Regions from separate parts of the Pseudomonas sp. NFX1 genome, predicted to be linked through region 2. Evidence: predicted binding sites of a transcription regulator. Region 2 holds the regulator's gene; each other region holds the start of a gene.
What was found. The regulator FliA, encoded in region 2, starts transcription of late flagellar genes. The targets are predictions, from matches to a motif close to CTAAAGTTTNNNNNNNNNNNGCCGNTAA.
Positions count from the first base shown of each region.

Region 1: the regulator FliA is predicted to act here: its motif matches at 2,143-2,170, upstream of DJ563_RS10550 (methyl-accepting chemotaxis protein).
Region 3: the regulator FliA is predicted to act here: its motif matches at 3,158-3,185, upstream of motA (flagellar motor stator protein MotA).

Region 1 is NZ_CP169366.1:2,434,522-2,440,475, reverse strand. It holds gene DJ563_RS10565 (hypothetical protein) at 83-319, opposite strand; gene DJ563_RS10560 (cupin domain-containing protein) at 458-844, opposite strand; gene DJ563_RS10555 (AraC family transcriptional regulator) at 917-1,741, opposite strand; gene DJ563_RS10550 (methyl-accepting chemotaxis protein) at 2,190-4,367, shown strand; gene DJ563_RS10545 (TonB-dependent receptor domain-containing protein) at 4,440-5,954, opposite strand, start outside.
Region 2 is NZ_CP169366.1:374,255-380,208, forward strand. It holds gene flhA (flagellar biosynthesis protein FlhA) at 1-303, shown strand, start outside; gene flhF (flagellar biosynthesis protein FlhF) at 315-1,622, shown strand; gene fleN (flagellar synthesis regulator FleN) at 1,716-2,549, shown strand; gene fliA (RNA polymerase sigma factor FliA) at 2,546-3,286, shown strand; gene DJ563_RS01670 (chemotaxis response regulator CheY) at 3,406-3,780, shown strand; gene DJ563_RS01675 (protein phosphatase CheZ) at 3,801-4,589, shown strand; gene DJ563_RS01680 (chemotaxis protein CheA) at 4,602-5,954, shown strand, end outside.
Region 3 is NZ_CP169366.1:5,223,502-5,229,455, forward strand. It holds gene asd (archaetidylserine decarboxylase) at 1-720, opposite strand, end outside; gene DJ563_RS23445 (rhodanese-like domain-containing protein) at 730-1,539, opposite strand; gene DJ563_RS23450 (HDOD domain-containing protein) at 1,584-3,119, opposite strand; gene motA (flagellar motor stator protein MotA) at 3,250-4,101, shown strand; gene motB (flagellar motor protein MotB) at 4,105-5,130, shown strand; gene DJ563_RS23465 (molecular chaperone Tir) at 5,247-5,726, opposite strand; gene rsgA (small ribosomal subunit biogenesis GTPase RsgA) at 5,849-5,954, opposite strand, start outside.

The DNA of each region.
Region 1 (5,954 bases), 2.1 Mb from region 2:
ATATGTGCCATTTCCACAGCGGCACCTTTGCGGGCGCTCCATCCACGCTGGATGCTTGGCCAGGCGGACAGATCCGCTGCCGTTAGCCTTCAGGCAGGGTGGTACCGCATACGAATTCCTTCGAGCCAAGGCGGTGTGACCCGTACTCAACGACGTAGCCATCACCAAGGCGCTCCGCCTCCGCCTTGGCTGTCTTCTGGTCTGCATAGACGTCGACAAAATGCCATGGATGCCTATCCCGAAGGACGCCCCACCCAAGCACCCAGCCTTCTTTGGCGGGGTCTGGAGGCAGGTTTTTCGCTAAGCTGCGGATGCCCATATAGCGGTCCTCTGAAGCGATAGCTATTAAAGCGCCGGATTCACGATTTTCTACAGCATTGAGGATCTTAGTTCCATATACGCATAGTGTGCTCGCGGTTCTACGCGCATCCCGGTATCGTCTATTGAGACGATCAACTCAAATCCAGACGTCGTTCAAAGCCGTCCGCTCACCGCCTTCATGGCCGGTATTCACCACGCCGCGTGGCTCGATCATCATCAGTTTCGCTTCCCCCTGCGCCGCTGTCCTGTGTTCCACCCCACGTGGCACGACATACAATTCGCCGGGGTTCACATAAACGCAGCCCTCTGGCAGATCGATGCGCAAGGTGCCTTCAAGCACAAGAAACGCTTCATCGGTCTCCGGGTGCGAATGCCAGATGAATTCACCTTCGATTCGCACGACCTTGAACTGGTAGTCGTTCATTTCCGCGACCACCCTGGGGCTCCACTGCTGTTCAATCAGTGAAGCCTTCTGGGTCAGGTTCACAGGGCATGATGCGCGTTGCGCGTTGGCGTCGGACATGACGGATCCTCTGTAGTTGAGGTGATCAGCCTACCCAACCCAACGCACGCCGCTCTTGTACGATCCTGCAAGTCAGCGGGCAGGCCGCAAGCGTTCCAGCCAGCGCAATGGCGACACGCCATAGCTGCGGGTGAAGTGCCGTGTCATGTGGCTCTGATCGTGAAAGCCCGCAGCCAGTGCTGCATCGACCAGCGTGAAGCCATCCAGCATCAGCCGCCGAGCAGTGTCCAGGCGCCGCAGCGTGACAAAGCGGTAGGGGCTGGTGCCATAAAGGGCGCGGAAGTCGCGTGACAAGCTCCATTGCTCGCGGCCGCTGGCCTGTTCGAGCATCTCCAGGGTGATGCCCTGTTGAAGGTGTTCCATGATGAACGCCCGGGCGCGCTCGGCCGAGCGGTAGTCCAGGCGTTTGCGGCCGCGTGGCTTGCTGCCGACCGCACGCAGCGCCATGGCCAGGTCATAGACGGCGTCCTGCTCCTCCAGCGTTTCCAGTGGGTGATCCAGTGCCTGCACGAAGGCTTCACTGGCGCGGTACAGGCGCGGGTCGCGGGTCAGCCCGCCGGCAATGAAGGGCAATGGCTCACCGCTGAGCACGTTTTGAATCAGCGCCGGGTCGATGTAGGCCATCCGGTAGCGAAAGCCCGCATCCGTACCGGCCATACCATCATGGACTTCGTCAGGGTGGAGGACGAGCGTATTACCTGGTACGCCGTGGCACAGCGCCCCCTTGTAGTGAAAGCTCTGCACGCCGGCGAGGGTGCGGCCGATCGAGTAGGTGTCGTGACGATGCGGGTCGTAGCCATGGCTGCCGAACCATGCTTCGATCCGTTCTACGCTGCCAGGTTGAGCGCTACGTATGACCCAGTCCGAGGTGGCAGCGGGGCTTGCTTTTCGTACCATGAAGGGTCTTTCCTGCGAGTTACCTCGCGTGATGGTCACATGAAAACGGTCGCCTTTCTGTAAGGCCGCTCTCAGCCAGAGGCCCTGAACCTCTAAAGCAGATCGGCGTTCCCATGTGCTGTCTGAAACGAGGTGTCGCAGACAGCGCATGGAACACGCCAACGAGACCATGGCGGCGTAGCTTTATGCAAGCTTGTCGAAGCACGTGACATTTCGGAGGCTTTCTTTCAGCCAGCCGAACATGCGCTTGGGTCAACATCCCACCGATCCAGCCTGGCCGCCCACGTAAGATCGCTTCATTCTCTCCGCGCCCCTTCAGGGTGCGAAGTGGCCTGGAATACATCCCTCATGCACCAGTAGTGAGCGTCTAGTGGTAGCCACTACCCGGTATTAAGCTTGGATTACAGTTGGCCTGGAAGTTGCTGGCATTTTGATATCTGTGTCGCTTATGGTGAACTTAATGTCGCTTTCAAGTAGTTCCATGCAGTTGTCATCGAGCGAGCGGGGCTGGCTGCCCTGGTTCGGCAAAGCCGGCAAGTTCAGCATGAGGTGGGCGTGCCGCCTCAATCGTTCGAACTATGTAGAAATCGAGCAGACGTTCGAAGCCATTGCCCAGACGCGGGTGCAGTTGCTGCACAACTGGGCGCGCGAACAATGGGATCACCTGGCAGAGTTGGCGGAATGCCTGGCAGTAGACTTCGCTCATATTCAGCCCTCGGCATTACTCGACAAGCTGGCACAGGCCGAAGATTTTTCGGAACTGAGTGTGATTGACTGCACGGGCAACGTCAGGGTATCCACCTGGCCAAAGCGTGGCAGTACGCAGAGCGAGCAGCTCGCGGCGTTGGCCCATGGCCTGAAATCGCCATTTCTTCACGGGCCCTACAGCGACCCGATGACCTTGCAGATCGGCCCATCCTCGTCGCGTTTTCACGATGAGGTGACGCTGATGTTCTACCAGCCGATCAGGCACGCGGGCAACGTCCTGGGCTGCCTGTGTGGCCGGGTCCCCAATGATGTGCTGGGCGACCTGATCCAGCGCGAGGCCGGGCATATTTATGCCGAGTCGGGCGACAACTATCTGTTTATGGTGCAATCGCGTTTCGACCCGACCGTGCAACCAGGCACCGCCTTGTCCCGTTCGCGCTTTGAGGACGGGACGTTTACTCATGGCGAAAACCTCAAGAGTGGCGTGCGTACGCCCTGGAGCACTGTGCAGGTGCAGCGCCATACCGAGCTGGAGCTGCGCTTCACCGACCCCGCGACGCGTGAGCTGCACCCCGGCGTGCGGGAAACCATCCGGCGTGGCGCCAACCTGTTCGTGACTTACCCTGGTTATTCGGACTACCGCCATGTGCCGGTGGTCGGCAAGGGCGTGACCTTCCAGTTGCCAGGGTCGCTCGACCGTTGGGGCATGATGTGCGAGGCCGACTTGGAGGAGGTCTATCGCCGCCGTTCGCTGAGCTACCGGCTGATGAAACCCTACGTGGCGACCATGGTTGGGCTGTTCGGCTGTAATTACCTGGTGCAGCATTACGCCGGATTGCCACAGGGGGTGAACGACGCCATCCAGGCCCTCAGCATGGTCGGTGCTACGCTGCTGTTCGGCGTGCTCGGGCCAAGGCGCCTGGCGGCCAGGTTGAACGGCATGAGCGGTGTGCTGCGTACCATCGCCGAGGGTGAGGGCAACCTGCGCCAGCGCCTGGACACTGGCGCCCTGGCCAATGACGAGAGTGGCGACATGGCGCGCTGGATCAACAGTTTCATCGACCGCCTGGACGCCGTGGTGGGGCAGGTGGTCAAGGCCAGCCGCACGGTTGGCAGCACCAACCAGATGATGCTCGGGCGCAGCCAGGAAGCGAGCGTGAGCTCTGTCGAGGTGGCCGATGCGGTGCACCAGATGATGATCATCATGGAGGAACAGCTCGGTGAGCTGCAGCAGGCTTCGGTCAGCGCCGAACACATGAAGCAGGCCATGGACGAGGTGGTCAGCCGCGCCCGCGAGCAGTACCTGGCAGTGCAGGCGGGCACCCAATCGATTCGCGATGTGGTGGCCCGCTCGGCCTCCAGTGTGCAACTGCTCGACAGCCGCATGGCGCAGATTGGCAATATCACCGGGCTGATCAGCGACATTACCAACCAGACCAACCTACTGGCGTTAAATGCCGCCATTGAGGCGGCACGGGCGGGCGAGCATGGCCGTGGGTTCGCGGTGGTGGCAGATGAAGTGCGCAGTCTGGCGGCCCGCACCGCGCGGGCGGCCGACGATATCCGGCACATGGTCGAAGGCCTGCAGAACGAAACGCAGCAGGCGGTGAGTTTTATGGAGGAGGGGGTGCAGAATGTCGATGATAGTTTGCGCCTGGCCGAGGATGCGTCGTCGGAGAACGTGCAACTTCATCAGGCGGTGGAGGGCATGTTCGCCATCATTCAGCAGCTCAATCGCCGCAGCATCGAGTACGGCAAGACCATCGAACAGGTTAACCACTCCTCCAGCGAGATGCGCCAGACCGCAGTGGTGCTGCAAAACAGCGCGCAGAAGGTAAAGGTGGATGCCGGCAAGCTGCAGAAGCTGGTGGGGCAATTCGAGGTCAGCGGTGATGGCGAACGGGTCGCTGCTGCTTGAGCGCTGATGGCGCCTCACACAAGTAACCCAGAATTCGCGTAAAAGCGCGAATTCCGGGTTGTGCGCTGCCAATTAGAAGTAGGTAGTTACCCCAGCAAAGTACGCCCGGCCAGGCACGTAATAGCTGGTCGAGTCATCACGCGGGTCTTCATCCAGCAGGTTCTGCACGCCGACATTCAGGGTAAGCCAGTGGGTGGCTGCCCAGTTGGCGGTCAGATCGTACGTGGTGTACGGCTTGACGAAGTCGGTACCCAGGCCGCGTTGCTTGCCCACGTGCTGAGCTGACAATTCGGTACCGAACCGTTCGGTGATCTGCCAGTCGATGGCGCTGTACAACGACAGCTTCGGCGAGCTGATCAGGTCTTTACCGGTCGACAGGTTGCGGCTTTCGAGCATGTAGGTGGCGTTGGTGCGCCAGCTGGCGCTTTCCCACAACGGCACTTTGGTGCTGCCTTCCCAGCCACGGGTGCGGGCTTTGTCAGCATTTTCCAGCATGGTCCACCAGCGGCCCTGGAAGTACCCCAGCGGCGCATACTCGATTTTGTCTTTGAAGTCGGTGTGGAAGTAAGTGAGGCTGGCTTCCCAACCGTCGTGGTCGAAGGAGACGCCAATCTCTTTGTTGGTGCTGATTTCCGGACGCAGGTTCGGGTTGCCTGCCATCCAGCAACTGCCGGTCACATAACCCAGCGGGCGCAATGATGTACAACCGCGGCCGCCAGAGTTGGTCGCCGCGCCAGCACTGCCTTCTTTCAGGCTGGGGGCACGGAAGCCGCGTGACACGCCACCGCGTACGGTCCAGTCAGGGTGAGGGTGATACACCACGTAAGCACGTGGGCTGTTGTGGTTGCCGTACTCGTCGCTGTGGTCGAAGCGGTTGCCCAACGTCAGCGATAGGTTGTCGAGCAGAAACAGCTCGTCCTCGATGAACAGCGCAGAATAGTCGCCCTCAAGCTCCGCGCCGCCCACCACTGCCCCTTGGTAATCAACCGGTACGGTGCCCAGGGTGTCGGTGTTGGTCAGTTGCTCACGTTTCCACTGGCCGCCTACGGTGAGGCGCTGGTTTACCAGCAGGTCAAACGGGATGTTAAGGCTACCCTCGACGATTTTTTCTTCGGAGTTGGCCTTGCCCTCGCTGAGTTCGTTGTTGAACTTGTTCAGGTAAGCGTCGATACGCGAGGTACCAAAGCCCCAGTCGCCGTGGTGAGAGACCACGAAGCTATCACGGGTCAGGCGCCCGGCACCGAAGCCCTCACCGACCGTATCACCCCAGTCGCCAAAGGTTTTCTTCGACGACCACGAGCGCTCCACGCCTTGGATAGCCTCGAAGGACAACTCATGGTTGTCGTTGATCTGCCAATTAAGCAAGGCATTGACGCTGTGGTCTTTGGAACCGCCGGCGCCGTCGTTGTAAACGAAGTCACCTAGTGCATCGAGGCGCGGCTCGGCTTCGTCGGCAGCGCGCCGAGTAAGGTTGGCGCCCAGGCGCAGCCCCAGGGAGTCGGTGACAGGGCCAGAGAGGTTAACGCTGGTCTGGTTGGTCTGACCGCGGTCGGAGTCTTCTGGGATCGTGGTATTGACGTTGAGCGA
Region 2 (5,954 bases):
ACCCTGGAGCCAAGGTTGGAACAGATTTTGCTCAATAGTCTGCAAAGGGCCGGGCAGGGTCAGGAAGACGGTGTTCTTCTGGAGCCGAGCATGGCCGAAAAGCTGCAGCGTTCGCTGATTGACGCGGCCCAGCGCCAAGAGATGCAGGGCCAGCCGGCCATTCTTCTGGTCGCCGGCCCGATCCGCGCCATGCTGTCGCGCTTCGGTCGCCTGGCTGTACCGAATTTGCATGTTCTGGCGTATCAGGAAATACCTGACAACAAGCAAGTCACCATCGTTGCCACCGTGGGCCCTAACGGCTGAGGTAGTGGATAATGCAAGTTAAGCGATTTTTCGCCGCCGATATGCGTCAGGCCATGAAGCTGGTCCGGGATGAGCTTGGCTCCGATGCCGCCATCATCGGTAACCGCCGCATCGCCGGTGGTGTCGAATTGACGGCGGCGCTGGACTACAAGCTGTCCGCACTGGCCCCGCGCGTACCCAACGCCGAGCTTGAAGAAGAGCTGCGCAAGACCCACACGCGCATCGCCACGGCCCAGGCCGAACTGGACCAGCGCAGCGACAGCAGCGACAACAACCGCCAATTGTTCGCCGGGCAGTCGCTGACCGCCTCGGAACCGTTGATCGAGCCGCACGTGGATGCGCCGGCGCCTACCGCAGCGCCCACCCCGGCCCCGGTCGACCCACGGCTGTTCGATGCCATGCGCTCGGAGCTGTCGGGCCTGCGCGAGCTGCTGGAAGTGCAACTCGGCTCGCTGGCCTGGAGCCAGTTGCAAGGCAGCAAGCCCCAGCAGGCCAACCTCTGGCGCCGCCTGCAGCGCATCGGCCTGTCCGGCCCGATTGCCCGCGAGCTGCTCGAACTCACCACCGAGATCGAAGAGCCGCGCCAGGCCTGGCGCATGCTGCTGGCGCACCTGGCGCGGATGATCGAGATTCCCGAGGTCGAGCCGATCGAAGAGGGCGGTGTGATCGCCATGGTCGGCCCGGCCGGCATGGGCAAGACCACCACCCTGGCCAAGCTGGCTGCGCGTTACGTGCTCAAGTACGGCGCCCCGCAGCTGGCGCTGGTGAGCATGGACAGCTTCCGCATCGGTGCCCAGGAGCAGCTCAAGACCCTGGGGCGTATCCTCAACGTGCCGGTGACCTACGTCGACCCGGGCCAGTCGCTGGCCCAGGCGCTGGAGCCGCTGCTGCGCAAGCGCGTGGTGCTGATCGATACCGCCGGCCTGCAGGCCAGCGATCCGGCCCTGCGCATGCAGCTCGAAACCCTGGCGAGCCGGGGCATCGCCTCGAAGAACTACCTGGTGCTGGCAACCACCAGCCAGAAGCAGGTGCTGACCGCCGCCTACCACAGCTACAAGCGGTGTGGCCTGGCCGGTTGCATCCTGACCAAACTCGATGAAACGGCAAGCCTCGGCGATGTGCTGAGCCTTGCCATCAGTCATGAATTGCCGGTGGCCTACCTGACCGATGGGCCACGTATTCCTGACGATTTGCACTTGCCACGGGCGCACCAACTGGTAACGCGCGCGGTCAATGTGCAACAGCAGGATGAGCCCAGCGAAGAGGCCATGGCCGACATGTTCGCTGATCTCTACCACAACCCCCGGCGAGCGGGTTGATGATGAAGCGTGTGCAAAGTAGCTATGCCAAGGGGCACGCAGAATTGCCTCACGTGTGGCCTGAGTCCCAGCGAGACAAGGTAAAGAACAGACATGGGTAGCATGCATCCCGTACAGGTGATCGCCGTGACCGGTGGCAAAGGTGGCGTCGGCAAAACTAACGTTTCAGTGAACCTGTCTCTGGCGCTGGCCGAGCTTGGCCGCAGGGTCATGTTGCTGGACGCCGACCTGGGCCTGGCCAATGTCGACGTATTGCTTGGGCTTACCCCCAAACGCACCCTGGCCGATGTCATCGAAGGGCGCTGCGAGCTGCGCGATGTGATGCTGCAGGGGCCGGGCGGTGTGCGCATCGTACCGGCGGCCTCCGGCACCCAGAGCATGGTGCACCTGGCGCCGGCCCAGCACGCCGGCCTGATCCAGGCTTTCAGCGATGTCGGCGACAACCTCGACGTGCTGGTGATCGACACCGCTGCAGGTATTGGTGACTCGGTGGTCAGCTTCGTTCGCGCGGCCCAGGAAGTGCTGCTGGTGGTCTGCGACGAGCCCACCTCGATCACCGACGCCTATGCGCTGATCAAGCTGCTCAACCGCGATTACGGCATGAACCGCTTCCGCGTGCTGGCCAACATGGCCCAGAGCCCGCAGGAAGGGCGCAACCTGTTCGCCAAGTTGACCAAGGTCACCGACCGCTTCCTCGACGTAGCCTTGCAGTACGTCGGCGCCGTGCCGTACGACGAGTGCGTGCGCAAGGCGGTGCAGAAGCAGCGCGCGGTGTACGAAGCGTTCCCGCGCTCCAAGTGCGCGCTGGCCTTCAAGGCCATTGCGCAGAAGGTCGACAGCTGGCCGTTGCCGGCCAACCCGCGCGGGCACCTGGAGTTCTTCGTCGAGCGTCTGGTGCAGCCCACCAGCGCAGGACCGGTGCTATGAGTGCGAGCGGCTTCAAGATGTACAGCAGGGCGTCGAAAGACGCCCAGTACGAGCTGATCGAACGCTACGCCCCGCTGGTCAAGCGCATTGCCTATCACCTGCTGGCGCGGCTGCCGGCCAACGTCCAGGTCGAAGACCTGATCCAGGCCGGCATGATCGGCCTGCTGGAAGTGGCCAACAAGTACGACGCCAGCAAGGGCGCCAGCTTCGAAACCTACGCCGGTATCCGCATCCGCGGCGCGATGCTCGATGAGGTCCGCAAAGGCGATTGGGCGCCGCGTTCGGTACACCGCAACACACGCATGGTCAGTGACGCAATGCGCGCTGTTGAAGCAAGAACCGGTCGCGACGCTAAAGATCACGAGGTTGCGGCCGAACTCCAATTGAGTCTCGACGATTACTACGGGATTTTGAACGATACCTTGGGCAGCCGGCTGTTCAGCTTCGACGACCTGTTGCAGGACGGCGAGCACGAAGGGCTGCACGAGGACGGCGCCAGTGGCCAGGTCGAGCCGTCGCGCGACCTTGAAGACGAGCGCTTCCAGGCTGCCCTGACCGATGCCATCGCCAACCTGCCAGAGCGCGAGCGGCTGGTGCTGGCGCTGTACTACGACGAAGAGCTGAACCTCAAGGAAATCGGTGAGGTGCTGGGGGTCAGCGAGTCGCGCGTAAGCCAGCTGCACAGCCAGTGCGCCGCACGTTTGCGCAGCCGTCTGGGTGAATGGCGGGCGCGCTGAGTGCCAACCGTTCGCCGTTGAAGACGCTGCAGCCGTTTCACGTTGTGCCGAATTGAATGAATGCGTGCTCGGGGGCCGAGCGCGTTTGAGACTGCTTGGAGGTCTAATTGGACAAGAACATGAAAATCCTCATCGTTGACGACTTTTCGACGATGCGGCGGATCATCAAGAACCTGCTACGTGATCTGGGCTTCACCAACACCGACGAAGCCGATGACGGCACCACGGCGTTGCCGATGCTGGAAAACGGCCACTACGACTTCCTGGTGACCGACTGGAACATGCCGGGCATGTCCGGTATCGACCTGCTGCGTAAAGTCCGCGCCAGCGAGAAGCTGAAAACCATGCCGGTACTGATGGTGACCGCCGAAGCCAAGCGTGACCAGATCATCGAAGCGGCCCAGGCCGGCGTCAATGGTTACGTGGTCAAGCCGTTCACCGCTCAGGTGCTCAAAGAAAAGATCGAGAAGATCTTCGAACGCGTCAACGGCTGAGTCACGTCAGGGGGCGCGCCATGGATTCATCACAAACGTCTTTGGGGGAGTTCGAAACGACCCTGAAGAAACATGCCCAGGAATTGGTCGAGAGCCTGGAGCGTGGTCGCTTCGGCGAGGCGGTGCAGCTGATTCATCAGCTGAACCAGACCCGCGACCGTGGCCTGTACCAGGAAGTCGGCAAGCTGACCCGAGAGCTGCACAGCGCCATCGTCAGCTTCCAGATCGACCCGAACATGCCGCAGGCCGAGGAAGTCTCGCAGATCACCGACGCCACCGAGCGCCTGTCCTATGTGGTCAAGCTGACCGAGGGTGCGGCCAACCGCACCATGGACCTGGTCGAGGAAAGCACGCCGGTGCTCAACGACCTGGCAGGTGAGGCCAAGGCCCTGAGCGTCGACTGGCAGCGCTTCATGCGCCGCGAAGTCGCTGCGCCAGAATTCCGTGACCTGGTCAAACGTGTCGACAGTTTCCTGACGCACAGCGCCGCAGGCAACCGCAAGGTTTCCGGCCATCTCAACGACATTCTGCTGGCTCAGGACTACCAAGACCTGACCGGCCAGGTGATCAAGCGGGTCACCGCGTTGGTCACCGAGGTGGAAAGCAACCTGCTCAAGCTCGTGCTGATGGCCAGTCAGGTCGACCGTTTTGCCGGTATCGAACATGACCACCAGCAGCTTCGCGCTGAAAAAGATCAAGAAAAACATCCGACTCGGGGTGAAGGTCCGCAGATTCATGCCGATAAGCGTGAAGACGTCGTGTCCGGTCAGGACGATGTCGATGATCTGCTGTCCAGTCTGGGTTTTTAAGGAGCACGTTTAATGAGCTTCGGCGCCGATGAAGAAATCCTTCAGGATTTCCTGGTAGAAGCCGGCGAAATTCTTGAGCAACTGTCCGAGCAATTGGTCGAGCTGGAAAGCCGACCGGATGATGCCGACCTGCTCAATGCCATTTTTCGCGGTTTCCACACTGTAAAAGGGGGCGCCGGCTTCCTCCAGCTCAACGAGCTGGTGGAGTGCTGCCATATCGCCGAGAACGTGTTCGACATCCTGCGCAAAGGTGAGCGCCGGGTCGACGCCGAGTTGATGGACGTGGTGCTCGAAGCGCTGGACACGGTCAACAACATGTTTGGCCAGGTCCGCGAGCGCAGCGAAGTCATCCCGGCCACCCCGGAGCTGCTGGCCGCGTTGTCGCGCCTGGCCGAGCCTGCCGCTGCTGACGAAGTCGCCGCTGCCGAGCCTGCGGCCGCTGAACCGCTGGCCGCAGCGCCTGCCGAAGAGCCGGACATCACCGACAGCGAATTCGAGCAGTTGCTCGACTCGCTTGACGCGGTCAAGGCTCAGGCCGCTGCCGATGAGCAGCTGCAAGGCGAGAGCGTCAGCGGCGCCAGTGACGAGATCACCGACGCCGAGTTCGAATCGCTGCTCGACCAGTTGCATGGCAAAGGCCAGTTCAGCGCCGAAGTCGTCGCTGAGCCGGTGGCCAGCGCCCCCGTGCCGGTCAGCGATGAAATCACCGATGAAGAATTCGAGTCGCTGCTCGATCAGCTGCATGGCAAGGGCACCTTCCAGGCCGATGCCTTGCCCGCCGCCGCTGCAGTTGCGCCCGTGAGCACTGCACCGGCCGCCACGGCCAGTGACGCTATCAGCGAGCACGAATTCGAAGCCTTGCTCGACCAGTTGCACGGCAAGGGCAAGTTCTCTGGCGACGCCGTCGCGGTCGAAGCAACTGTCGCTGCCAAGGTCGAAAGCAAGCCAGTGGCCAAGCCCGCACCGGCGCCTGTCAGCAAGCCTGCGCCTGCACCACGGGCGCCGGCCCCTGCGGCAGAAAAGCATGCCGTCAGCGAGGCAGAAACCACCGTGCGCGTCGACACCGCGCGCCTGGACGAGATCATGAACATGGTCGGCGAACTGGTGCTGGTGCGTAACCGCCTGGTGCGCCTGGGCCTGAACAGCGGCGACGAGGCCATGTCCAAGGCCGTGTCGAACCTCGACGTGGTCACCGCCGACCTGCAGACCGCAGTCATGAAGACCCGCATGCAGCCGATCAAGAAAGTCTTCGGCCGCTTCCCGCGCCTGGTTCGCGACCTGGCCCGCCAGCTCAAGAAAGAGATCAACCTGGAGCTGGTCGGTGAAGAGACCGACCTCGACAAGAACCTCGTCGAGGCCCTGGCC
Region 3 (5,954 bases), 1.1 Mb from region 2:
TTCCAGGTGGATCGGCGCACGGCTGGCTTCGTCGTAACGGAAGGTCTTCAACTCACGCTTGGGCGGCGTTACCAGGCCGGCCCAGACCGTCTCGATCGAAGCAACAATCATCGCACCTACCAGCACCACGGCCATCGGGCCGCGTTCGGTGTCGAACAGGCAGACGACGCGCTCGTTACGGGCAAACAGCTCGGGCACGTTTTCGGCCGTGGTTTGGTTCACCGAAAACAGGCGACCCGGTACATACACCATCTCGCGCAGGGTGCCGGCCAGCGGCATGTGCACGCGGTGGTAATCCTTCGGCGACAGGTAAATGGTGGCGAATTCGCCGCCCATGAACGGCGCGGCCAGGGCCGGGTCGCCACCCAGCAGCTCCAGGGCGCTGTAGCCGTGGCCCTTGGCCTGGAAGATGCGGCCGTGCTCGATCGGGCCTAGCTGGCTGACAGCACCGTCGGCCGGGCACAGGATGGCACCGGGGGTTTCGTCCAGCGGGCGGGCGCCGGGCTTCAAGGCGCGGGTGAAGAACGCGTTGAAGTGCTCGTAAGCGCTCAAGTCCTCGACCAGGGCCTCGGACATGTTCACCTGGTAGCGCTTGGCAAACCAGGCGGTGAAGGCGTTTTTGAACCAGCGTGCACGGCACTCGGCAATGCAGCCGGCCAGCCGCGACAGCAGGTGGTGCGGCAGCAGGTACTGGCTGATGATGAACAAACGGGATTTCATGCAGGTTCCTTAAACTTCAACAGGCGTGTCCGGGTGGTTGCCCCATTCGCTCCATGAGCCAGCGTAGGCCTTGACGCGTGGGTAACCGAGGGCTTTGGCCACCAGGTAGGTGAAACCGGAGCGGCGGTGGCTCTGACAATGGGTGATCACTTCCTTGTCGGGCGTGATGCCCAGCTTTTGCAGGACTTCGGCGATGTCGTGGCGGATGCGCAAGTGGTCGTTGAGGTCCATGCCGGCCGTCCACTCGAAATTGACCGCGCCGGGGATGTGGCCGCCTTTGGCCGCCAGCACCTTCTCGCCGCTGTACTCCAGCGGGCCGCGGGCGTCCCAGATGACCAGGTCATCGGCGCCCAGGCGGCTTTGCAGGTACTCGCGGGTGGCCGTTGGCTCACTGTGCACCTGCAGGCGCACGGTGGCATTGCCGCTTGCCGGCACGTCGGTGCAGAGCGTGTCCGCCGGCCAGGCCTGAATGCCGCCATTGAGGTAGTGGTAGGCCTTGTGGCCGATCACGTCGAGCATCCAGATGAAGCGCCCGGCCCAGCCCCCGCCTTCATCGTCGTAGACCACGTAGACGGCATCGTCGCGATGACCGAGCTCGCTGAACAGTTTTTCCAGGTCGGCCAGTGCCGGCAGCAGGCCCGGCGCTGGTGGCAGGCCCAGCTGGGTGCGCTTGCCTTCGACGAAGCGGGCGCCGGGGATGTGCCCGCTGACATAACGGTTTGCGCTGCTCAGGTCCACCAGGATCAAGTGCGGTGAACCCAGGCGCGGCAAGAGATCCGCGGCTTCGATCACCAGGGGCAGGCCGGAAAAGTCAGTCATCCACGGTCTCCAGTGTGGAAAGAGGGGCGATTGTAGCGCAAGGCTCAGCCCTTGCGGTTGGCAAACACGGACAGCGCGCGCTCGATGCATTGCGCGGTTTTACCAAAGGCTTGCACGCTGATATCGGCCAGGGGGTTGCCGCCTTGGTCGGCCACCGCCAGCATCAGGACCTGGTCGTTGACTGCCAGCGAGCGCAGCAGCAGGTGCTCGCTGCGGAAGAGGGCGCGCAGCGGTGCAGGCAGCAGGGCCGAGAACTGGCCGTGGTTTTCCGGGGTCAGGCGCAGTTGCCCGGCCTTGCTCATCAGTTTTTGCAGCAGCTTGCTTTGCGGCACTTGCAAGGCCATGGCCGCGGCTTCCTTGGGCAGGCCGGCGGTCTGCTGCACGCGCAGGTAGTCGCTCGCCTTGTCCAGGGTCAGCAGCATGATGCGCTGCATGCCGCAGGCCAGCAGGGCCTCGCGGGCCTGGGTGGCCAGGTGCACGGTATTGGTGAACGGGCTTGGCTGCGCCAGCAGGTCCTGGCACAGCGTGCGCCAGCGGTTCAGTTCTTCACTGCTGGGCGGCGGTGGCGCCAGCATGCCTGGGTGGGGGCGGCGTTGCTGCCAGGGCCAGATCAGCGCTTCGGCCGGGTGGAACAGCGCCTGGTGGGCATGGCGCCGGGCGCTGGCCGCCGCTTGTTGGTGAACCTGCTGCTGCACGTCATCCAGCGACGTCTGCAGGTACAGCGCGGTCAGCAACTGCCAGCGCAGCAGGTGCGGGTTGTCCCAGCCCACCTGCGCCGCCAGGGCCAGGCCGTTGGCCAGCAGCACGGTATTGGCCGGCTGGTTGAACCAGCGGCGCAGGCCGGGCTCCTCATCCAGGCGGTGTTGCTGGCTCAGCACGTCCTGATCGCGGGCAATGTTGAACACCTGCGCCAGTTGCTCGCGTTCATCCAGCAACATGCGGTAGCCCTGGGTCACCCATTGCGGCAGGCGCCAGTACTCGGCCATGGTCTGGCACAGCGCCATGATGCGCACACCGAACAGTTCCTGCTCCACCTCGGCGGCTTTCTCACCCTTGTGGATAACCCGCAGCTCCCAGGTGTCGAGCAGCTTCGGGTAGGCCAGGGCCAGCGGCCAGAGCGGGGCGAGGAACAGCAGGCTGCCCCAGTGGATTTCTTGCCACAAGCGCGCCAGGCGGCTGGCGAACAGGCCACTGGCTTGCTGCGAGGCGTGCTGGCTGATCAGCTGGAACTGGCCCAGTACCGGCGGGACCTCGTCGGCTGGCAGCGAGGGCAGGCGCTTGAGCAACTGCTCGATACGCGTCAGGCCCAGCCGGTTCAGGGCAATTTCCAGGCTCTCGGCGGGCTCGGCCTGGCTGGCGTTGGCCGGGTGATTGGCTTCACGCATGACCGAAAGCACCAGTGCCGGGCTATCCTGCATCAGTTCGGCGATATCGCGCAGGGAGCGGCGGCTGTCGTTTATCGCAGCCAATACCCGGTCGTAACTCTGTTTCGGCACAGGTATACGAACACTCTCCAGCAGCTTTACCCAGGCCTCTAACGTACGTGGCGGCTGAGCGGGCACCTTGGTTTCAATTGGCATTTTGACATCAGTCCGAACTGGCTTTTCGCTTTGAGTGGCTATAGTCTGGCGCAGTTCTGCCGATAAGTAGAAGAAGAGTTTTAAAGCTCCCGTCTCTCACCCTGACCACGACAGCAAGTGCTTTGAACCTATGGCTAAAATTATCGGCATCATCGTCGTATTCGCGAGCGTGCTCGGCGGATACGTGCTCTCCCACGGCAAGATCGCGGCGCTGATCCAGCCGTTCGAAGTACTGATCATCGGCGGTGCGGCCTTCGGTGCATTCTTGCAGGCCAACCCTGGCCACATGACCATGCACGTCATCAAGAAGTCGATGAAGATGTTCGGCTCGCGCTTCACCCACGCCTATTACCTGGAGGTGCTGGGCCTGGTGTACGAGATCCTCAACAAAAGCCGTCGTGAAGGCATGATGGCCATCGAGAGTGATATCGAGGACGCTGCGGCCAGCCCGATCTTCGCCAAGTACCCCACCGTACTGGCGGATGAGCGCATGACCGCGTTCGTCTGCGACTACCTGCGCATCATGTCCACCGGCAACATGGCCCCGCACGAGCTCGAAGGCTTGTTCGACATGGAGCTGCTGAGCATGAAGGAAGAGCTCGAACACCCCTCCCATGCGGTGAACGGCATTGCCGACGGCATGCCGGGCTTCGGTATCGTTGCGGCGGTACTCGGCATCGTGGTGACCATGGCCTCGCTCGGCGAAGGCGACCAGGCGGCCATCGGCATGCACGTGGGTGCGGCACTGGTCGGTACTTTCTTCGGTATCCTGGCGGCCTATGGCTTCTTCGGCCCGTTGGCCAAGTGCCTGGAGCACGATGCCAAGGAAGAGATCAACCTGTACGAGTCGATCAAGGCCTCGCTGGTCGCGTCGGCCTCGGGCATGCCACCGTCCCTGGCTGTCGAGTTCGGTCGCAAGGTGCTTTACCCCAAGCATCGCCCAAGTTTTGCCGAGCTGGAACAAGCGGTTCGCGGTCGCTGAGTCATGGAGAACAATCAGCCGATAATCATCAAGCGCGTCAAGCGCTTCGGCGGCGGCCACCATGGCGGCGCCTGGAAAATCGCCTTTGCCGACTTCGCCACGGCGATGATGGCGTTTTTCCTGGTGCTCTGGCTGTTGTCCACAGCCACGCCTGAGCAGAAGATCGCCATTGCCGGCTATTTCAAGGACCCGATCGGCTTTTCCGAGAGTGGCACGCCCTACGTCATCGACCTCGGCGGTTCGCCCGAGATGGCACCGGAAAAAACCATCAACCCTGAAGTGAAGTCCGAGCCGACGCCTGAATCCAGCGTGCAACTGAGCAAGGACCAGGTCGAGACCATGGCCGAGCAGGTCGAACGCGAGCGCCTCGAGCTGTTGCTGCAGGAACTGCAGAACAAGGTCGAGGAAAACCCGCAGCTGCAGAAGTTCAAGGACCAGATTCTGTTCGAGATCACTCAGGACGGCTTGCGTATCCAGATCATGGATGCCGAGAACCGGCCGATGTTCGACATCGGCAGTGCGCGTTTGCAGCCGTATTTCGAGGACATCCTGCTGGCCATGGCCGACACCATCAAGGCGGTGCCGAACAAGATCAGCATCAGTGGCCACACCGATGCCAAGCCGTTTGCCGGCACCGGTGAGTTCGGCAACTGGGAGCTGTCGGCCAACCGTGCCAACGCGGCGCGGCGCGCGCTGGTCGCAGGCGGCTATCCGGACGGGCAGGTGGCCCGGGTGGTGGGCTACGCCTCGTCGTCGTTGTTCGACCGCAAGGACCCGTTCAACCCGGTCAACCGGCGCATCGACATCATCGTGCTGACCAAGAAGGCCCAGCGCAACATCGAGGGTGAGCAGGCCGCGCCCGAAGCGCCGCCGGCCGAGCCCGCAGCACCTGCCGACACCGCCCCCGGCGCCTCGGCCCCGGCTGTGCCAGAGGCCGAGCAGGCACCGATGCAGCCGCGTGAGCTGCGCGAGAAACTAAACATCTTCGAAGATGGGACGCTGAAGATGGACGACGCCAAAGAGCAGTAGCCCCTCGCGCAGCCGCTCCGATAGAGAAACAGTTATCGCATTGATAGCTGTGCCTCTGTGGGGGCGGGCTTGCCCCGCGAACACCGGCGAAGCCGGTGCCAGCCATCACATGGCCGTCAAAACCCCCGGCGGATCTTGGCCTTGAGATCGGCATGAAAGAAATCGGCATTATCCCTGTCAGCACCCAACCCTCGCCCTGGCGGCAGTGGCATGGCCCGCTCGAACGTGCGCTCGTCATGATAGGCCCGCACGAACAGGTCGATATGCGCCCGCTCACGCATGCACGGCCACCTGCCCAGGCATTCCGGTAGTGGCGCTAGTTCTTTGCGATAGAAGCTGATACGGCGGCAGGCCATTGCCGCAGCCCCCAGCAGCCAAGCAGTCCACCAGTCTTCGGCAGCGTCGGCGGGGAGCACCCCGACCCAATGAGTAGCATCGCTCATCTGCTGGCAGAAACTGCCATGCAGGTCATCGCGGGTCTGCCCTTCGCTGTCAAGCTGCACCACTTGGGTAGCGATGCCTTCGAGCAGCAGGCGCTCATTGAGGATGAACGCATCGAGCCGCTCTTCGTGGCGGTAGCTGATAAGAACCGGCATGGCGGTTGCCCTCCCTGATAGAAGGCATGACCATCAGCGAAAGCAGTAGAAGGGGCAATAGATGACGGTAAAACCGGAGCGGTCCTACATGCCCCGGTAATACTTCCTACAAAACAGGCTGATCAGTAGCTGTCTTCCGGCAGGCTGGCGATGATCGAGCGGTAGCTGTTCATGCGCTGCTGCTTGATACGGCCATCGTCCAGTGCCTGGAGCAGTGCGCAGCCTGGC